3 regions of the Edwardsiella sp. EA181011 genome follow, and region 3 is predicted to be linked to each of the others. Evidence: predicted binding sites of a transcription regulator. Region 3 holds the regulator's gene; each other region holds the start of a gene.

Region 1 (6,939 bases), 2.0 Mb from region 3:
GGAGATCCCGGCTCCCGCGCAGCGGAGAGCCGGTTGATGCGTATTAGCGCTGCGGACGCAGGCGCAGCGTGGCGGCCAGACGGGCAGGGCAGCCGCTGCTGACCTGCAGCGGCTGGCTGACGCGGGCGGTCTCAACGCACACCATGGTGTGATAGCCGTCATTGGGCATATCGGCCATGGCGGCGGCAATCTCACGCCACGGGTTCCAGGCGACGACGTCGCTGTGATGGTGATGATGGATCTCGATGCTGCGCTGGAAGCCGCGATCGTGAATGACGCTGAATGGCTCCGGCGCGGTATAGACGCGGTCGGTACGCGCGCTGAAGGTCAGCGCTCCCTGTTGGATAGCCTCGGCGCCGCCGTTGACTTTATCCAGATAGGGTTCGCCCAGCCCAGAGACGGAGACGGCGTTAATATCGGCGATATTGAAATAGGTGTGCAGCGCGGCCTGGCAGCGGTAGTCGCCATAGGCCTCAAGCTCCATACTGCAGTGGTCGCTGAGACGATAGCGGGCCGTCAGGCTAAAGTCATGAGGCCAGTATTTACGCGAGGCGTCGCTCTCTTTCAGGGTGAGGGTCAGGGTTACGCCCTGCGCGTCTTCATCATGCGCGCTGAGAGTCCAGGGCAGGTTGCGGGCGAAGCCGTGTGCCGGATAGCCCTCCTGTTGGGCTGGGCCAAACCAGGGCCAGCAGATGGGCACGCCGCCGCGGATCGGTTCGCCCGGTTGAAAGGCTGAGTCCGGCGAGAGCCACAGCGCCGGTTTTTCGCCGCTGGGCTGCCACAGCAGCAGATGGGCGCCCTGTAGGGCGACGGCGGCCCGCAGCCGCGGATGGTTGACCACCACGATGGGCAATGCATCCAGCTGGCGCAGGCTGAGGTAAGGGGTGATCTGTCGTTCGACCGGTAAGGAAAAAATCTTTTCGGACATGTTCTGGGACATGGTAAGACTCCTCGGTGAAGGCGGTGCCGCAGACACAAAATAAAAAGGGCGACACCGAGTGTCGCCCTTTTATCACGAGATCACAATGCGCGCTTACTTGGAGATGTGCGCGATCAGATCCAGAACTTTGTTGGAGTAACCCGTTTCGTTGTCGTACCAAGAAACCAGTTTCACGAAGTTGTCGTTCAGAGAGATACCGGCGTCGGCATCAAACACAGAGGTGCATACTTCGCCGTTGAAGTCGGTAGAAACGACGGCTTCGTCGGTGTAGCCCAGAACGCCTTTCATTTCGCCTTCAGAAGCGGCCTTCATCACGTCACAGATCTGCTGATAGGTCGCCGGCTTGGCCAGGCGTGCAGTCAGGTCGACAACGGAGACGTTCGGGGTCGGAACGCGGAAAGCCATACCGGTCAGTTTACCGTTCAGCTCCGGGATGACCTTGCCAACGGCTTTGGCTGCACCGGTAGAAGACGGGATGATGTTCTGGCTAGCGCCGCGGCCGCCGCGCCAATCTTTCATAGACGGGCCGTCGACGGTTTTCTGGGTTGCGGTGGTGGCGTGAACGGTGGTCATCAGCGCTTCAACGATGCCGAAGTTGTCGTTCAGGACTTTAGCCAGCGGAGCCAGGCAGTTGGTGGTGCAGGATGCGTTGGAAACGATCTCCTGGCCAGCGTAGTTCTTGTGGTTTACGCCCATCACGAACATCGGGGTAGCATCTTTGGACGGGCCCGTCATGACGACTTTCTTGGCGCCGGCGGCGATGTGCTTACGCGCGGTTTCGTCGGTCAGGAACAGACCGGTCGCTTCGGCAACAACGTCAACGCCGATTTCGTTCCACTTCAGGTTAGCCGGATCTCTTTCAGCGGTAACACGGATTTTTTTACCGTTAACGATCAGGTGGCCATCTTTCACTTCAACAGTGCCGTTGAAACGACCGTGAGTAGAGTCGTACTTCAGCATGTATGCCATGTAGTTGGCATCCAGCAGATCGTTGATGCCAACGATTTCGATGTCAGAACGTTCCTGAGCAGCACGGAAAACAATACGGCCGATACGGCCAAAACCGTTGATACCTACTTTGATAGTCATATATTCCACCAGCTATTGGTTAGTGAATAAAAGGTTGCCTGTAAAATTACAAAAACCTTATGGAGCGTCAAGCGGAATCGTGTCAATTGTTGCTATACGTCAAAGCCGCCGCGGCGACTGTGCAGATAGCATCCACGATGCCAAACTCACCGTATTCCATCATACATGGGGGCGGCGGCGAGAGTCTCAAACCTGCGTGCTGTCTGTTTGTGATACTCATCACAAAAGTCACCCCCGTCGCGCTCCAGCCACACAGTTTAGACCAAATGATGCTGATCTATTGTTAACTGTTTGTTATGTTGGATGGCATTTTATTTCTGCCCAATCCTATCCATTCGACGCAGGCCGCGGAACATAACATGGCTAAAGAAAAACCCTCTCAGTCCCCACATCAATTAACCGAAATGCAACGCTATGTCACTCAGCAGCGTGGCACCGAGCCGCCGTTTAGCGGCCGGCTGCTGCATAACCGCCAGGAGGGGATATACCACTGCCTGTGCTGCAACAGCCCCTTGTTCTATTCCGACAGTAAATATGACTCCGGCTGTGGCTGGCCGAGCTTCTTTCGCCCCTATAGCGCCGACGCCATTCGCTGTCTGGATGATGATTCGCACCATATGCACCGCATCGAAATCCGCTGCGCGCACTGCGATGCCCATCTGGGGCATCTGTTTCCCGACGGTCCCCAGCCCAGCGGTGAGCGCTATTGCGTGAACTCCGCCGCGCTGCATTTCTGCGCCGGAGAGGATGGCCGCTGGACCCTAGGATAACCCCTTGATGTCTTGAAATGATAGTACCATGGTGAAGCGATTCAGCAAAGCGGATATTAGCGAGGACATATGGATATTGAGCGCTTGATCTCAATAATGAATGAAGATGTCTACCGGCGTCTGACGACCGCCGTTGAGCTGGGCAAGTGGCCGGACGGCTCTCGGCTGAGCGAGTCGCAGCGCGGTGAGGCGCTGCAGATGGTGATGCTGTACCAGTCGCGTCATAATCACCGTGCGGCGCATTTAACGGTGAACACCCGCGGGGAGATAGAAATGAAAAGCAAGCAAGCGCTGAAGGCGCTGTTTAATGCGCCGTAGGCGGAGTAGGGGGCCAACGGCGCGGCGCGCGCGGCTCAGCGCAGGTGGCTGAGCGCGGTGAGCGGGGTTAGGGCCGCCCCGGCGCTGACCATCTCAGCCAGCGCGCGTTCGCTATCGCCGGGCGTGAGATCCACGCCGCGGCAGCCGTCGCGAATGATATTGACCTGATAGCCCAGGCGTAGGGCGTCCAGCACCGAAAACTTCACGCAGTAATCCGTCGCCAGACCCAGCAGCCACAGGCGGGTGATGCCGTGCTGGCGTAGCCAGGCATCCAGCGCGGTGGCGCCGCGTCGCCCGTTGTCGAAAAAGGCGCTGTAGCTGTCTACTGCGGCGTCGGTTCCCTTATGCACCACAAAATCGAAGGCGGTATCGCGCAGGGCCGGATGAAACGCGGCGCCGATGGTGTTCTGCACGCAATGGTCAGGCCACCAGACCTGGGGCAACCCATTGAGCTCGCCGACCTTGCCTATCTGCCCGCCGCTGCGGCTGGCGAAGCTGCCGTGCTCCGCCGGGTGCCAATCCTGGGTCGCGATCACTGGGATGCCGTCCCGGCGCGCCATGGCGACCGCCTGCAGGGCGATGGGAATGACCTCATCGCCCCGAGGCACCGCCAGGGCGCCCTGGGGGCAAAAATCATTCTGTAGATCGATCAGCAAAAGTGCGGCGGACATCGGTCTTTCTCCCATGGTTGTGTGACTAGAGCCGGCCTACTCGGTGATGGGGCGCTCTAGGGATTCTCGCTCAGCTCACCGCGCAGATCTTGCTGCATCAGGCGGCGGATTTGGTCTGCGGCCAGCGATTGACTCAGTAGATAATGCAGTTTAGTCAGCGCCGCCTCAACCGTCATGTCAAAACCGCTGATCACCCCGGCGTGGGCCAGGGCGTTGCCGGTGGCGTAGCCTTCCATGTTGACCCGGCCGGAGAAGCACTGGGTCAGGTTGACGACAACGATACCGCGCTGTGAGGCGAGGATCAGCTCATCGAGCAGTTCTGGGTTTTGCGGCGCGTTGCCGACGCCGTAGGAGCGCAGGATCAGCGCCCGCACCGGCTGGCGCAAGAAGTTGCGTACCACATCGGCCGAGATTCCAGGATAGAGGGTCACCACCCCGATCGGCTGCGGCGTGATGGGGTGAACCCGGAACGGCGCCTGATGCAGCGGCGTTACCAGCGGCGCGATACGGCGAATGTTGATCCCGGCCTCCAGCAGGATGGGATAGTTGGGCGAGGCGAAGGCGTCAAAGCCGTCGGCGTGCGCCTTGGTCGTCCGGTTGCCGCGGAACATCTTGTTATTGAAGAACAGCGAGACTTCATTGATCGGGTAGTTGGCCGCCAGATAGAGGGCGTTCAACAGATTGGTCTGCCCGTCGGAGCGCAGCTCGGCGAGCGGGATCTGTGAGCCGGTGACGATCACCGGTTTCGCCAGGTTCTCGAACATAAACGAGAGCGCCGAGGCGGTAAACGCCATGGTATCGGTGCCATGCAGGATCACAAAGCCATCATAGTCGGCGTAGTTGGCCTGAATATCGTCGGCGATGTGCTGCCAGTCGGCGGGCGTGGTATCGGACGAGTCGATCAGCGGCTGATACTCATGGATGGTAAAGTCCGGCATCTCGGGGCGGTGAAACTCCGGCATCAGCGCCAGCTGACGCTGCAGGTGCCCGGAGACGGGGATGTAGCCCTGTGCGGAGCGTTGCATGCCGATGGTGCCGCCGGTGTAGGCCACATAGATAGATTTTTTTTGCATGACAGAAAGTTCGCCGTAGCTGGGGCGCTGATGCGCAAATATGCGTGGATTATAGGGATAATACGGAAGAAAAAAAGCCCGCCGGGCCAGCAGCCATGAATAATGGCCTGCTGGTCCGGCGGGAGGCAGGATTAACGGATCTCGCTACAGCTCAGGCACAGCGCGTAGCGCTGCTGCGGATCGTTGAGAGAGGCGACCCAATCGCTCTGCGCCGAGATCTGGCGTGAGAGCTGAAGCAGTGAAGCGGGGATCATGCCCTGCAGCGCCTGCGGCAGGGAGGCCTGGACGGAGCTAGTCAGCTGGCTGAACACCATTTCGCTGAGGCTCGGATTATCGACATACCACCGCAGCTGAGGCTGCTTGATGCCGGCCAGCGTCGCCGCCTGGCTAACGGCATCGTCAAAGTCGCCCAACCGATCGACCAGCCCATTGGCTTTGGCATCGACGCCCAGCCAGACGCGCCCCTGCGCGATGCTATCGATCTGCGCCGGCGTTTTATGACGGGCGGTGGCCACCAGGCTGATAAAGCGCTGATAGCCGTTCTCAATAGTCAACTGCATCAGTTCGCTGACGCTCTGCGGCAGTGCTTTGGTCAGGGCGGTGTCGGCCAGCGACGAGGTCGCGACGCCGTCCGTATAGACCCCCAGCTGACTCAGCGGCTTTTCAAAGGTATTGATGACCCCAAAGATCCCTATCGAGCCGGTGAGGGTGCTGGGGCTGGCCACAATGGCGTTGGCGGGCGTCGAGATCCAGTAACCGCCGGATGCCGCCAGTCCCCCCATGGAGACCACCACCGGCTTACCGGCGTCGCGCGCCGCCGCCAGCGCCGAACGGATCTCCTCAGAGGCGGTGACGCTGCCGCCGGGGCTGTTGACCCGTAGGATGATCGCACGGATAGCCGGGTCGAGACGCGCCTGGCGAATCTGGGCCGCGGTGGTATCGCCGCCCACACTGCCCGGCGTCGCGTTGCCATCGATGATCGGCCCGCTGGCAAAAATAACGGCGATCTGACCATTGCCCGTACGCTTCGGCTTCAGGGGATAGTCATAGAGGCTGATGTGGCGGTAGTCGCGCGCGCGCGCATCCCAGCCAAACTGTTTGGACAGAATGCCCTCGACCTCGCTGCGCGATGCCAGCCCATCGACCAGCCGATGCAGTACGGCGTACTGCGCCATATCACCGCCGGTGGCCTGTAGCCCTTTCAGCATCTGCTCGGCGCCGGGGAAAACCTGCTCCGGCGTAAGGTGCCGGTTAGCGGCAACCATGGCTAAATAGTTATGCCACATACCGTTGAGCCACTGGCTGTCAGCGCTGCGCGCCTGCGGCGACATCTGGTCGCGCATCAGCGGTTCGACGGCGGACTTATAGGTGCCGACGCGGAAGATATGGGTGCTGACATCCAGCTTATCCAGCAGGCTCTTATAGTAGAGGTTATTGGTCGCCATCCCCTGCAGGCCGACGCTGCCCTGGGGAGAGAGGTAGATCTTATCCGCATAGCTGGCCAGGAAATACTGCGCCTGGGTGTAGCTTTCGCCGACCGCCAGGATCGGCTTACCGCTGGCGCGGAACTCGGCCAGCGCCTTGCCAATGTACTGCAGCGACGGCTGGTCCGCGCCGGCAAAGTTATTCAGCGATAGCACCAGCCCGGTAATGTTGGGATCGCTTTTGGCCTGGCGCAGGGTCTCCACCAGATCGAACAGGGAGTTCTCCTGTAGCGCCGCACCGCGGATGCCCAGCAGCTCTCGGCCCAGCTGCCCGAACTTGCTGTTCAACGCGGGGTTATCGACCACCACGCCGTTGAGATCCACCAGCAGAGCGCCTTTGGTAGCGGGATCGACGGGCGTATCCTGAAACTGAAGGTAGATACCGACGCCGATCAGGATCAGCAGGACCAAAAACAGGTTAAGGATAAACTCGCGAATAAAATTGAGTATTCGCCAGCACCAGCGAAACGCGCCGGCGATATAGCGCCATAGCATGCGCATGTTAACTCCAGGTCAATGATTACAATTCCGCTATCCTAGCGGCGTCGCCGGGAAAAGTCAGCGTCGATATGCGCCCGGCTGCGCTGGTCCGCC
Region 2 (6,939 bases), 430 kb from region 3:
CTGAGCTACAGTGCGCCGCTATACCTGCGTCGCCGCTCCGAGCGGGTTCATAACCCGGCGGTAGCCGAGCGTCTGGCCGCGCTGACCGATGCGGATACGCAGCGCCCCAGCGGATACCCCCAGCGCGCTCGGCGTCAGCGCCAGCGCTTTGCACTGCCGCGCTGGCCGACGACGACCATCGGCTCATTCCCGCAGACGCCGGCTATCCGCACCCTGCGCCTCGACTTTCGCCGTGGGCAGCTGACCCCGCAGCACTATCGTCGGGGAATAGCCGATCACATCCGCCAGGCGATTAGCGAGCAGGAGCTACTGGGGCTGGACGTACTGGTGCACGGTGAGGCCGAACGTAATGATATGGTGGAGTATTTCGGTGAGCAGCTGGAGGGGTTTGTGTTTACCCGTAACGGCTGGGTACAGAGCTATGGCTCACGCTGTGTAAAGCCGCCGGTGATCGTCGGGGATATCAGCCGCCCCGCGCCGCTGACCGTCGAATGGACCACCTTTGCCCAGGCTCAGACCTCCCGGCCGGTGAAGGGCATGCTGACCGGTCCGATAACGATGCTGTGTTGGTCGTTTGCCCGTGAAGATGTGCCGCGAGAGGTTATCGCCCGTCAGCTGGCGCTGGCGCTGCGCGACGAGGTAGACGACCTGCAGCGCGCGGGGATCGGCATCATTCAAATCGACGAGCCCGCGCTGCGCGAGGGCCTGCCGCTGCGTCAGGATGAGTGGCAGGCGTACCTGGCGTGGGCCGTGGCGGCGTTTCGTCTGACGGCGGCGGTGGCGTACGATGATACCCAGATCCATACTCATATGTGCTACTGCGAGTTCAATGACATCATGGCGGCGATTGCGGCGTTGGATGCGGACGTGATCACCATTGAGACGGCGCGATCGGATATGGAGCTGTTGGAGGCCTTTTCTCGCTTCGACTATCCCAATGAGATCGGGCCCGGGGTGTACGATATCCACTCACCGAACGTGCCGACGCAGGCGGCGATGGTCGAGCTGCTGCGCCGGGCGGCACAGCATATTCCCGCCGAGAGGCTGTGGGTGAATCCGGACTGCGGTTTAAAGACGCGTGGCTGGGAGGAGACCCGACGTGCGCTGAGCAACATGGTGGCGGCGGCGCGCTTGCTGCGCGCGCAGACGCAGGCATAAAAAAACGGGCGGGAGCGACTGCTCCCGCCCGCAATACCGCGATGATACTTAGTCCTGCAGCAGACGGCGTGCGGCATCGACGACGATTTTTACCGCGTGCGATTCGGTCTGCTTCATGGTCTCCGCGTTGGGGATCTCTTGCTGGGTGCGGTTGACGATGACCCCGGCCACCATCCCGGCGCGCAGCCCCTGGCTGGAGCACATGGTCAGCAGCGTGGCGGACTCCATCTCGAAGTTCATCACGCCCATCTCTTGCCACTCTTTCATCGAGCCGCGGAAGCGGCGGGTTACACGGCCTGAGAAGGTATCATAGCGCTCCTGACCCGGGTAGAAGGTGTCGGAGGAGGCGGTGATCCCGACGTGGGTCGCAGCGCCGACGGCGCGGGCGGCATCGACCAGCGCGGTGGTGCAGGTGAAGTCGGCAACGGCCGGGAACTCCATCGGCGCGAAGTGCAGGCTGGCGCCGTCAAGGCGTACGGAGGCGGTGGTGACCAGCACGTCGCCGACGTTGATGTGCGGCTGAATGGCACCGGTGGTCCCGACGCGCAGGAAGGTACGGATACCCAGCTGTGCCAGCTCTTCCACGGCGATGGAGGTCGACGGACCGCCGATACCGGTGGAGCAGACGATGACAGCCTTACCGTCCAGCTCGGCGCGCCAGCTGGTGAATTCACGATGGGAGGCCAGCTTGACCGGGTTCTCCATCAGTTTGGCAATTTTTTCCACGCGCTCCGGGTCGCCGGGCACGATGGCCAGCGTAGCACCGTGCAGATCGCTTTTGGCCAGTCCGAGGTGGAATACTTCAGGTTTAGACATCGCTGCTGACTCCTGTGTCATCGTTATCCTCCGCTGAGGAACAAGGGATCACTCTACTGAAATTCGTCGGATAAATGCGTGACTCAAGTCACTTGATATGAAGAAACGGTATCATTATCGACAAAAAATTGTGATTATATTCACAATATATGGCGATAACGTCGGAATTTTAGACAGATTCCTGTGATGAGGATGACAGATCTTTCGCTCCTGCGCCGCCCCACGCGCCGCCCTCCCGCGGCTGCCGCTCGGGGGCGTTTTTCGACCGTTTAATTCGCCCGGTTACCGCTGGGCGATCCGCGATGACGCTGGCGGCGCCAAAGTGGTTAGGGTGATCCCTGAAAAATCCTCAGGGGAGATAATAACCATGCAACATGCGATTACCTTCGTGTTGGCAACGCTGTGTATTCTTGCTATTTGCTACCGTCTGTACGGCCTGTTTTTCGTGAGAAAGGTGCTGCGTGCCGACGATAGTGAAGTCACACCCTCACATACCTATGAAGACGGTAAAGACTATGTGCCGACCAAGAAATGGGTCAACTTCGGCAGCCATTTTGCCGCCATTGCTGCCGCGGGGCCGCTGGTCGGGCCGGTACTGGCCGCGCAGTTTGGCTATCTGCCGGGCTTCCTGTGGCTGCTGATCGGCTGCGTCATCGGCGGGGCGGTACACGATACGGTGGTGCTGTTCGCGTCGATGAAGCATCAGGGAAAGTCACTGTCCGAGGTGGCTAAATCGGAGCTGGGCCCCATTGCCGGCTGGTGTACCGGTCTGGCGATGCTGTTCATCATTACCATTACCATGGCCGGCCTGTCCATGGTGGTGGTTCATGCCCTAGAGCGTAACCCGTGGGGAACCTTCGCCGTCTTTATGACCATCCCGATCGCCATCTGCGTCGGGCTGTGGGAGCGCATCACCGGCAGTATGAAAGGGGCGACCTACGCCGGGATTGCCGCGATTATTCTGTGCGTTTTTGCCGGGCCCTACATTCAGCACACGACCTTCGGGGAGTGGCTGACCTGGAAGTCTTCAACCGTAAGCCTGCTGCTGCCGGCCTATGCCTTCTTTGCCACGGCGCTGCCGGTCTGGATGCTGCTGACGCCGCGCGGCTACCTGTCTAGCTTTATGAAGATTGGGGTCTTCGGCGCGCTGGTGGTCGGGGTGGTCTTTATCAACCCCGAAATTCAGTTTCCGGCGATCACCCAATTTATTCACGGCGGTGGTCCGGTACTGTCTGGGCCGGTATGGCCGTTTATCTCCATTACCATCGCCTGTGGCGCTATCTCCGGTTTTCACGCCTTTATCGGCTCTGGCACCACGCCGAAGCAGATCGACAAGTGGAGCGACATTCTGCCGGTGGGCTTTGGCGCTATGCTGGCGGAGTGCGTCGTTGGGGTCATGGCGCTGATCGCTGCCACCTCGCTGCACCCGGCGGATTACTTTGCCATTAACTCCAGCGCTCAGGCCTGGGCCGGGCTGGGGATGGAGGTCGTCCACCTGCCGCAGCTGAGTCAGGAGATCGGTCTGGATCTGTACGGGCGGACCGGCGGGGCGGTGACCCTGGCGGTTGGGATGACGGATATCTTTATCCGGGTGCCGTGGTTTAGTAGCCTGGCCTCCTACTTCTTCCAGTTTGTCATCATGTTCGAAGCGGTCTTTATTCTGACGGCCGTCGATTCCGGCACCCGCGTGGCGCGCTACCTGCTGCAGGACTTCTTGGGGGATCTGTGGGCGCCGCTGAAGCGCACAGACTGGCTGCCCGGTTCGATTTTCTGCTCTATCGTTGCCTGCCTACTGTGGGGGTATCTGCTCAACTCTGGCGACATCAACTCGGTATGGGCACTGTTCGGTGTATCTAACCAGCTGATGGCTTCCGTGGGTCTGATCATCGGTGCCACCATCATTCTGCGTCTGGCGACCAAACGTATTTACATGCTGACCTGTATTATTCCGCTGGTCTATCTGTTTATTACGGTGAACTACGCCGGTTACTGGATGGTGAAGCACGTTTACTTTAATCCGCAGGCGGCGGGCTATAACCTGTTCAACGGGACGATCTCCATCATCATGCTGGTGCTGGGCCTGGTGATCCTGCTATCGGCCCTGCGCAAATGGCGTGAGCTGTGGATGAAGCGCGGCGGTGAGCTGGCCGCCGCGCAGGCGGAGGCAACGGCCTGATCCCGCGTTGCCATACGCTTTCCGATAACAATCGACGGCCGATTTAACGGCCGTTGGTTTTTTATCGGGGTGACTACGGGTAAGCTGGACGCTTGACCGTCGTATGAGGAGTAAGGGCGTGCTAGACAGCCTTATTCAAGGCACCATCGAGTTTGTCCGCCTGCATCAGGGCTGGGCGGTGCCGCTGGTATTTTTCCTGGCCTTTGGTGAATCGCTGGCCTTTATCTCCCTTTTACTGCCGGCGACGGTGATCCTCTTTGCGCTGAGCGCCCTGCTGGGTGAGGGCGGCGTTCCGTTTGTCCCTGTCTGGCTGGCGGCGGCGGTCGGCGCCTTTTTGGGCGACTGGCTTTCCTATTGGCTTGGCTACCATTATCAGCATCAGATCAGCCATATGTGGCCGCTGTCGCGTAGCCCGCAGATACTGCAGCGTGGACACCGTTACTTTGCGCGCTGGGGGTTTTGGGGGGTCTTCTTTGGTCGTTTCCTGGGGCCCCTGCGAGCCGCCGTGCCGCTGGTCGCCGGGATTTGCGCCATGCGGCAGCGCTATTTTCAGTTGGCCAACCTGCTGTCTGCGCTGATCTGGGGTGCGGGGATTCTGGCACCGGGCATGCTGGGCATCCGCTGGCTGGGCCAGTGGATCGGGTAACATTTTGCTGTGCGCCGTTTCGCATTCTGAACGGGTAATCTCTGGACATCCATACAGCTGCTGATTACCGTGTCGGGCAGGGATCTCACGGGGAGAGGCAGGGTGGAGAACGTAACGCTTTGGATACTGGCGGCATCGCTGGCCGGGATGGTTATCGGTTGGTTGGCGGCGGCCCTGCGGGCGCAGCAGGCGCGGGTTGCCCATGAGCAGGCGCTGGGCGCGCTGGATAGCCAGCTCGCCGCCGCCCAGGAGCGGATAGCCCAGCAGCGGCTGTGGCACGAAGAATGTGAGCGTCTAAACCAGGAACTACGCGCTCAGCGTGACGTCAATAGCGCCCAGGAGGCTGAGCTGCGCGAGGTGACGATCCGGCTGGAGGAGACGCGCATGGGCGCAGAAGAGAAGCAGCGTCTGCTGCTGAACGCGGAGCAGCGCCTGAATGTCCAGTTTGAGAATCTGGCTAACCGTATTTTTGAGCACAGCGGTCGGCGGGTCGAGGCGCAAAATCGGCAGAGTCTCGATGCCCTGCTGACGCCGCTGCGCGAACAGCTCGATGGCTTTCGCCGCCAGATCAACGAGAGCTTTGGCCAGGAGGCCCGCGAGCGTCACACCTTGACCCATGAGATTCGCAGCCTGCAGCAGATGAACGCCCAGATGGCGCGCGAGGCGCTTAACCTGACGCGTGCGCTGAAGGGGGACAACAAGATGCAGGGCAACTGGGGCGAGGTGGTGCTGAGCCGGGTGCTGGAGTCCTCCGGCCTGCGTGAGGGGCATGAATATCGCACTCAGGTCAGCGTGCAAACGGAGGAAAGCGGGCGCATGCAGCCGGATGTGGTGGTACACCTACCCCAGGGAAAAGATGTGGTGGTGGATGCCAAAATGTCGCTGGTGGCCTATGAGCGCTTTTTCAACGCGGAGGATGAGCACGAGCGTGAGCTGGCGCTGCAGCAGCATATTCTGTCGCTGCGGGCTCATATTCGCCAGCTGGGGCGTAAGGATTATCAGCGGCTACCCGGTCTGCGCACCCTGGACTATGTGCTGATGTTTATCCCCCTCGAGCCGGCCTTTCTGGCAGCGATCGAGCGCGATCCCGAGCTGATCAGTGAGGCGCTGCGTCACAATATTATGTTGGTAAGTCCGACTACATTGCTGGTGGCTTTGCGCACCATCAATAATTTATGGCGCTACGAGTACCAAAGTCAAAATGCACAAAAAATCGCTGATCGTGCCGCCAAGCTATACGATAAAGTGCGCTTGTTCGTCGATGATATGTCTACACTGGGGCAAAGTCTGGAGCGGGCCCAGTCAAGTTATCGCCAGGCGATGAACAAACTGAGCCACGGGCGTGGTAACCTGATAGGCCAAGTGGAAAGTTTTCGCGGGCTGGGCGTGGAGGTTAAACGTCCGATCAGCCCGGCGCTGGCACAAGAAGCCTGCCAGCCGCCACAGGACGGAGAGCCCGCAGCGGTATCCGGCGAGATGGTGGCGCATCATGGGACTCCCTCTGTGCAGTAAGGGCCCGTGCCGTCCGCTCTCCACCCTATCGTTGACACTGTGTTGCCCGCAGAGGGCGACGTTGAGGCTTCCGCGCCGCATGCGGAGGCCATGCGACCACCAATTTTAGGCTAAGGAAAGAAATGGTAGATCAAACGCCGGAAACCACTCACTTTGGTTACAAGACCGTCGCCGCCGCCGATAAGGCGGGGAAAGTAGCGCAGGTGTTTCACTCCGTGGCGGGCAAGTACGACCTGATGAATGACCTGATGTCATTCGGTATTCACCGCCTGTGGAAACGCTTTACCATTGACTGCAGCGGCGTACGACAGGGGCAGCGCGTTCTCGATCTGGCCGGGGGTACCGGCGATTTGGCCGCCAAGTTCTCGCGTATGGTCGGCGAGCAGGGGGAAGTGGTACTGGCCGATATCAATGATTCGATGCTGAAGATCGGGCGCGAAAAGCTGCGCAACATGGGGATCGCCGGCAACCTGAACTACGTGCAGGCCAACGCGGAGGCGCTGCCGTTCCCTGAGAACTATTTCGACTGCATTACCATCGCCTTTGGCCTACGTAACGTGACGGACAAAGACAAGGCGCTGCGCTCCATGTTCCGGGTGCTGAAGCCGGGGGGACGTCTGCTGGTGCTGGA
Region 3 (6,939 bases):
TGTGGCTGATCCACAGCCGCATGTCCGCCAGGTAGCGCGAATCAAAGCCCGGCTCCTGCATCGCCTGGCTCAGCGAGGAGTAGAGCGTGTTCTGTGCCTGATTGCTGCGCATCCGGGCATAGGCTAGCTCACTGACACCCGGCTCGGCGGAGAGCAACAGGCGCAGCTCATCCTGATAGGCCTCCAGCGCCTGATGGGCATTTTTACGCAGCAGCCCGCTCTGCCACTGCGGCCACAGCCAGATAGTGCTGGCGAAGGCCAGAATACAGCCCAGCAGCGTGTCCACCAGGCGCGGCACCAGAAAGTGCGAGCCGTTCAGCGCCAGCAGCTGCAGGGTGAATACGGCGCTGACAGTAAAGCCAATCACCGCCAGACCGTAATTCTTACGCAGCACCAGGTAGGCGCCCAGCGTCACCAGCAGCATCACCAGCAGCATCACATATTCGCTCAGCGTCAGCTGCAGCAGGCCGGCGGCGATGATCAGACCGGCAAAGGTGCCCATCGCCCGGTGCTGAATACGCACCCGCGTCGCGTTATAGCCATTCTGGATCACCAGCATGGTGGTCAGCATGATCCAATAGGGCTTAGGCAGCGCCAGCAGGATCCCCAGCCTGCTGCCGGCCGCCAACGTCAGCCCCAGACGCAGCGCGTTGCGTAGCGCGCCCGACCTCAGGGAGCAGTAGGCGCGCAGCGCCGGCCAGAACGGCAGCCGCTGCTGGGTCGCCATCAGCTGACGCTGATAGAGCGGACGCTGTCGCTCCAGCAAACGCGCCATCCGGCTAAAGTGGTGCAGACAGAACTGCCCAACTGGATTCTCCGGGTAGCGGCTGGCCAGCTTTTCCAGCGCCGACACCTCGCTGCGCATAGAGAAATGCTGTGGGTAGCGGTGGTACAGAATGTCATCCGCCAGCACCCGCAGACGCCCGGCCACCACCTGCGCATTGCGGCGGATGATCGCCTCCGCCTGGCTCCGCGCCACCAGCGTTTGTACCTCCTCCGGCTGGGAGAGGCTGACGGTAATATGCTCCTGTAAATCCAGCGCCACCTGAAAGTAGCGCACCAACCGCTTATACTCCGGGTTATGGACCAGGGACAGCATGTGCATCTGCTGGTAGATAACGCTGATAAGGTCCATCACCTTTTGCTGGCGGTTCAGCAGCGGCGGCAGCGCCGTCTGCGGGTCACTGTGCTGCGTGAGCAGGCTATACTTGGCCTCGATGTAGTCCGCCAGCTCCAGGTACAGCTGATTCAGAGTTTCGCGGATCGGCTGCCCTTTCCACAGGACAAACCAAAACCAGGTGAAGGCGCCATACCAAATCGTGCCGACCAAATACAGCAGCGGCCCCTGCCAGACGGGCACCATCCCCACCATGCTGAGGGTGAAGATGGCCGCAACCAGCGTTGCCGGCAGTAAACGGGCGTGCAGCGGACTGATCTCGCCGTTGACGCCAAACAGCAGCGCCAAAAGCAGCATGGCTAGCGGCAGCGGCACCGACCACAGCAGGGCCATCTGCAGTAACAGGCTGCCGAGCGCAAACAGGGTGCCGCCCACCGCGAGGCGTTTAAAGAAGCGTTTATGGGGGGTGTCAAGACCGGCGATATTGCAGCAGACTGGGACTAGAGAAAACAGCAGCCCCTGCTGCAGCTGGCCTACCATCAGCCCGAACAGCACCGGCAGACACAAAACCAGCGTCTGGCGCAGTGCATAGTTCACTTCAGGGTGGTAGATAAACCGCCGCCACATGAGCACCATCCTGGGGATGGGTTGAAGATTCCGCGCCGCCCATGCGGCGCGGGCGCAAAATCAACGCGTCCCGTAGACGACGATGGTTTTACCGTGTGCCGAGATCAGGTTCTGATCCTCCAGCATCTTCAGAATACGTCCTACCGTTTCACGGGAGCAGCCCACGATCTGGCCGATCTCCTGACGGGTGATCTTAATCTGCATGCCGTCTGGGTGCGTCATCGCATCCGGCTGCTTGGCCAGATTCAGCAACGTCTGGGCAATACGGCCAGTCACATCCAGGAAGGCCAGGTTACCGACTTTCTCTGACGTGACCTGCAGACGACGCGCCATCTGGGCAGACAGACGCATCAGAATATCCGGGTTAACCTGGATCAGCTGACGGAATTTCTTGTAGGAAATTTCAGCCACCTCACAGGCGGTCTTCGCCCGCACCCAGGCACTGCGCTCCTGCCCTTCCTCAAACAGCCCCAGCTCGCCAATGAAGTCGCCCTGGTTCAGGTAGGAGAGGATCATCTCCTTACCCTCTTCATCCTTAATCAGTACCGCTACAGATCCCTTTACGATGTAATAAAGCGTCTCCGCTTTTTCACCCTGGTGAATCAAGGTACTTTTGGACGGATATTTATGAATATGGCAATGGGACAGGAACCATTCGAGAGTTGGATCTGTTTGCGGTTTGCCGAGAACCATTCGCTATTATCCTCTGTTGTTATCGCATCCCCGGTGCGCCAAACGCACCCCCGCCGGACGGGGCCGGGAAACTGCCTAGTAACCTGCTATAGCACTGCACTTGTCGAATATAGTTTCCATAGCCTAAGGGAGATGATCCCCGGCGATCTTGATCTATACCCGCTTCATTCCATTAAAGGTGCATGTCGGCTTAGTTTGTAACATAGCTTGGCCTTACTGTCTCGCACTGTCTCGCTTCAGCATGGAATAGCTCACTGTTCGCCGCCGTTTTTTCTCCGTTCGCGGCGCTTTTGCCTTTTATTTGCACAGTGCGGCGCCGGGCGCCGCGGGGAAAATACGCCAACGTGCGCTAATCCGCGCCCTTAAACTGGCTGCGCGGCATAATATTGACGCTTTCATGCAGCTCGGACCATACCACGACCGCCTCACCGCACTTCAGCTGGCGCCGCACATCTTCCACCTTCTGCGCCAGGCACCTCTCCTGTTCGCCATAGTCGGTCCCCTCACGCAGGACGAAGGCCTCGATCAGGCTATCCAGCGTCTCTGGGGCTATCAGTTGCCAGGGAATGATCACGCGTTTTACTCCAAATAGGGGGCTAACCAGGCGGGAATGCGCTGCTCCAGCCACGGAAGAGGATGTCGCAGCGTACCGCCGATAAAGCCGACGTGGCCGCCAAACGCCGTCAGCTGGTATTCGATATTGGACGGCAGCGATCCCGGCGGCGGGATCACCGCCGACGTCATAAAGGGATCGTCGCGCGCCTGAATGATCAACAGCGGCTGACGGATCGTCGGCAGCCGCGGCAGGGCACTGCAGCGCCGATAGTAGTCATCCGCATCGCGAAACCCGTGCAGGCGTGCGGTGATCTGATCGTCAAATTCGCGCAGCCTGCGCATACGCCGCAGCTGTAGCGGATCGAGATCCAGCATCTCCGGATAGCGGCGCAGCTTACGCCGGGCGCTCTGCTTGAGCTCATGTAACAGGTAACGCTGGTAAATCCGCGCCACGCCGTGCTCCAGATGCGTCGCGCAGGCCGACAGCACCAGCGGCGCCGAGACCATGACCGCGGCCTCCAGCGGGGCCTGCGCCTGCTCTTCGGCCAGATAACAACCTAGCATATTACCCCCCAGGGAAAACCCGACCGCCGCGGTGGGCACCTGACCGAAAGTGCGGCGCAGCCACGCCAGAAAAAAGCGCGCGTCCCCGGTTTCCCCGGAGTGGTAAAAACGCGGCGTCAGGTTGGGCTCACCGCTGCAGCCACGAAAGTGCATCACAACCGCCAGCCAGCCGGCCTCCCGACAGGCGTGCAGCAGGCCGTGGGCATAAGGGCTATGCACGCTGCCCTCCAGACCATGGAACAGAACCACCCGCGGTTTATGACGGGCGGGCTGCGGAGCTTCGCTCCAGGCCAGATCGATAAAATCGCCGTCCGGTAGGGTTAAACGCTGCCACACCGGCGTCAATAGGGCGCGCCGGCGCAGCAGCCGCGGCAAGATCGTCTGCAGGTGCGGATTGCGTAGGGCGCGGGGCGGTGAAAAGGTGGAAACACTCATGCTGCGTGAAGAAAATTCATCCGGGGAATACTTGTACCATCAATAACACACTGTTAGGGTCAAAACACCCCCTAGGCACAAAATTGGAGCCGGTTTAGCATGGACAGCCCTCTGTTTCTCTCCCTGCTGGGTTTCCTGTGGGTTGCAGCCGTGACCCCAGGCCCCAACAATATGCTGTTGACCAGCTCCAGCGCCAATCTGGGGTTTTACCGCTCGCTGCCGCTCATGCTCGGCATCATGCTAGGCATGCAAACGCTGCTGCTGCTGATCGCCTTTGGCGTTGGCAGCCTACTGCTGCTCTACCCGACGCTGCACACCCTGCTCAAAGGCGCGGGCAGCCTCTACCTGCTGTATATCGCCTGGAAGGTGGCGACGTCGCGCTATACCCGCCTGAGCGACGGTAGCGTCGCCTTAGACGACACCGTCAGCTGGCGACAGGGCTGGCTGCTGCAGTTTCTGAACCCTAAGGCCTGGCTGATGGCCCTGGGCGCGGTAACCAGCTTTAGCCTGCCCGGCGAGCGCTATCTGATGACCATCGCCGCCATCAGCCTGGGAATGCTCTTGGTCAATCTGCTGGCCGGCGCGCTGTGGTTAGGCTTCGGCACCCTGATCGGGCGCCTGCTGCAAAGCCGACGCGCCTGGTTCACCTTTAACCTGGCCATGGGGACGCTGACCGCCGCCTGCGTACTGCTGATCTGGCGCTGATCAGACCCCATAGCCCATCAGACGCATGATATCCTGCGCCTGACGCACGGCCTCCTGACGGTGTGCCACCCCCAGTTTCTGATACAGATTGCGGATATGGGTTTTAATGGTGGTCGCCGCCACCGCCAGCTCATCGGCGATTTGCTCGTTGCTGTAGCCCGAATAGATGAGCCCCAGCACCTGCCATTCGCGCTGGGTCAGCGGACTGGTACGGATCAGCTCCGGCACCTGGGTATGGTTCAGCAAACGCTCGACGAACTGTTCGTCAAAATGGGCAAACTTATGCCGGTGATGCTGGTTAATATCACGCAGAATCCGCTGAGCACGATGCACCTCCATCTCCGGCAGGGTATTGAGCTGCAGCAGCTGACGCAGCTGCTGGGCCATCACCTCACCCTCAATGACAAAGTGGCTGACAAAGCCGGTGCGATTGGCCAGGCTCAGCGCCTCCATCAGCACGCGCAGGGCTTCGCTTTTGCGATCCGTGTGCCAATACAGCAGGTTGCTCAGCAGCAGGTTACGGTTCAGATCGCTGACCAGGCGCAGCCGACGCGCCGCCGCATTCAGCTGCTCTAGCACCGCCTGAGCCTCATCATACTGTCCCAGCATGATCTGAACCCGCGCGATATTACGCCACTGCCCTTGTAAAAAGTGGTTATCCGACGCCGCCGGGCGCACCGCCTGCAGCAGCCAGCGACTGGCCGCCTGACGATCGCCGGTAATCTGCCAGTAGATCACCCGTGCCTTATCCGCATTCACCAGCCAGTCGCTGTGATAGTTTCCGGCCTGCAGCAGGGTTTCGCAGCGGCGCAGATGCTGTCCGGCGTTATCCAGATCGCCGCGCGCCAGCGAGCACTTGGCCAATAGCGCCAGACACTGCAGCTGCTGCTGCGGTTCAAAGTTGGCCAGCACCGCCAGCCCATCGCGCGCCGCGCGCTCCGCCTCGTCTAGCCGCATCCACGACCACAGCACCTGGGCGCGGATGCGCAGTAAAAACTCATGCATCGGCAGCTGCTGCAGATGCTGCTCGTCGACCAGTTCAAAGGCCTTATCCTGGGTCTCGTAGGCGGCCTGCAAGAACCCCTGGGCTATCAGGATCTCACTCTGCTGTAGCAGCGCCCACAGAGCATAGTGGTAGGTCTGGTGGCGACGAGCCACCTGCTCGGTCTGCTGCATCATCGGCAGCGCCCGCGCCAGAACCCCTTTACAGTGCAGCACCTCGCCTAACACGGAGCTGCTCACGATCCGGCTGTAATAGCTGCCGATCGGCAGATGGCGCAGCGCCTCAGTCGCTAAGCGCTCGGCATCGTGCGGTCGCCCGCCATTGATCGCGACCTGGGCTCGCAGCGCGTCGAACTCGGCCTGCAGCGCCGCCTCTAGCGAGATCTGACGCAGCCCCATCTCCTGCTCGGCGCGCGCCAGCAGCGTGTTGACCTCACCGTAGCGGTGCTGACTCTGCGCCAGCCAGGCCTGCAGCAGCGCCAGGCTGGGATTCTGGATCAACACGTCGTACGGCAGGGTATTCAGGCAGGACTCCAGCAGCGCCAGCTCACTCTGGTGGAAGAGCGCCCAAGCGTGCTGCAGCAGAATATCGCGCAGCAACGCCGTGTCTCCGGCCGCCTGCGCGTGGTGGATCGCCTCCGCCGGAAACCCCTGATCCAGCCAACCCTGCGCCGCGCGGCGGTGCAGCTGCGGCAGTATGCTCGCCATCTCCCGCTGGCAACGGCTGCGCAGGAAGTGAGCGAACAGCGGGTGAAAACAGAACCACTCCCCGTCGCCGTCCATACGGTGGATAAATAGCCCCTGCCGCTCCAGCTCCTCCAGACGCAGCTGGCCCTCCTCCTCGCCGGTCAGAGCGCAGATCAGCGCGTCGTTCATCGAACGCAGCGCCGAACACTGCAGCAGAAAGCCGCGCGTATCGTCATCCACCCGATCCAGCACCTCATCCGCCAGGTAGTCCGCCAGATGCGTAGCATTGATGCGTGCCAGGCGGCGAGCCGATGCCTGAGCCTGGGCCGATGACTGACGCGCCGACAGCGCGATCAGCTGCAGCGCCGTCGGCCAGCCTTCTACCTCATCGCACAGCGCATGCATTTCGTCATCGGCCAGCGGCGCACTCAGACGCTGATGAAAAAACTGGCTGGCTTCGCGGTGATTAAAGGCCAGCTGACGGGTATTGATCTCCAGCAGCTGCTCACGCACCCGCAAATTGGCAATCCCCAGCGGGGGCAGCGTGCGTGACA

The links. The regulator CRP, encoded in region 3, controls carbon source genes, mostly activating them, when cyclic AMP is high. The targets are predictions, from matches to a motif close to ATGTGANNNNNNTCACAT.
Region 1: msrB (peptide-methionine (R)-S-oxide reductase MsrB) is a predicted target of CRP. The motif match lies at 2,237-2,254, and genes of this name have one in related genera.
Region 2: udp (uridine phosphorylase) is a predicted target of CRP. The motif match lies at 2,103-2,120, and genes of this name have one in related genera.

Annotation. Positions count from the first base shown of each region.
Region 1 covers NZ_CP011364.1:2,844,632-2,851,570, reverse strand. The annotation lists gene QY76_RS12495 (D-hexose-6-phosphate mutarotase) at 44-928, opposite strand; gene gapA (glyceraldehyde-3-phosphate dehydrogenase) at 1,034-2,029, opposite strand; gene msrB (peptide-methionine (R)-S-oxide reductase MsrB) at 2,389-2,799, shown strand; gene QY76_RS12475 (YeaC family protein) at 2,869-3,117, shown strand; gene pncA (bifunctional nicotinamidase/pyrazinamidase) at 3,153-3,788, opposite strand; gene ansA (asparaginase) at 3,845-4,861, opposite strand; gene sppA (signal peptide peptidase SppA) at 4,993-6,846, opposite strand.
Region 2 covers NZ_CP011364.1:462,099-469,037, reverse strand. The annotation lists gene metE (5-methyltetrahydropteroyltriglutamate--homocysteine S-methyltransferase) at 1-1,158, shown strand, start outside; gene udp (uridine phosphorylase) at 1,207-1,974, opposite strand; gene QY76_RS02120 (carbon starvation protein A) at 2,342-4,150, shown strand; gene QY76_RS02115 (DedA family protein) at 4,269-4,796, shown strand; gene rmuC (DNA recombination protein RmuC) at 4,944-6,308, shown strand; gene ubiE (bifunctional demethylmenaquinone methyltransferase/2-methoxy-6-polyprenyl-1,4-benzoquinol methylase UbiE) at 6,431-6,939, shown strand, end outside.
Region 3 covers NZ_CP011364.1:888,294-895,232, reverse strand. The annotation lists gene QY76_RS03985 (YccS/YhfK family putative transporter) at 1-1,744, opposite strand, end outside; gene crp (cAMP-activated global transcriptional regulator CRP) at 1,805-2,437, opposite strand; gene QY76_RS03975 (YheU family protein) at 2,787-3,011, opposite strand; gene QY76_RS03970 (hydrolase) at 3,017-3,991, opposite strand; gene QY76_RS03965 (LysE family translocator) at 4,091-4,696, shown strand; gene malT (HTH-type transcriptional regulator MalT) at 4,697-6,939, opposite strand, start outside.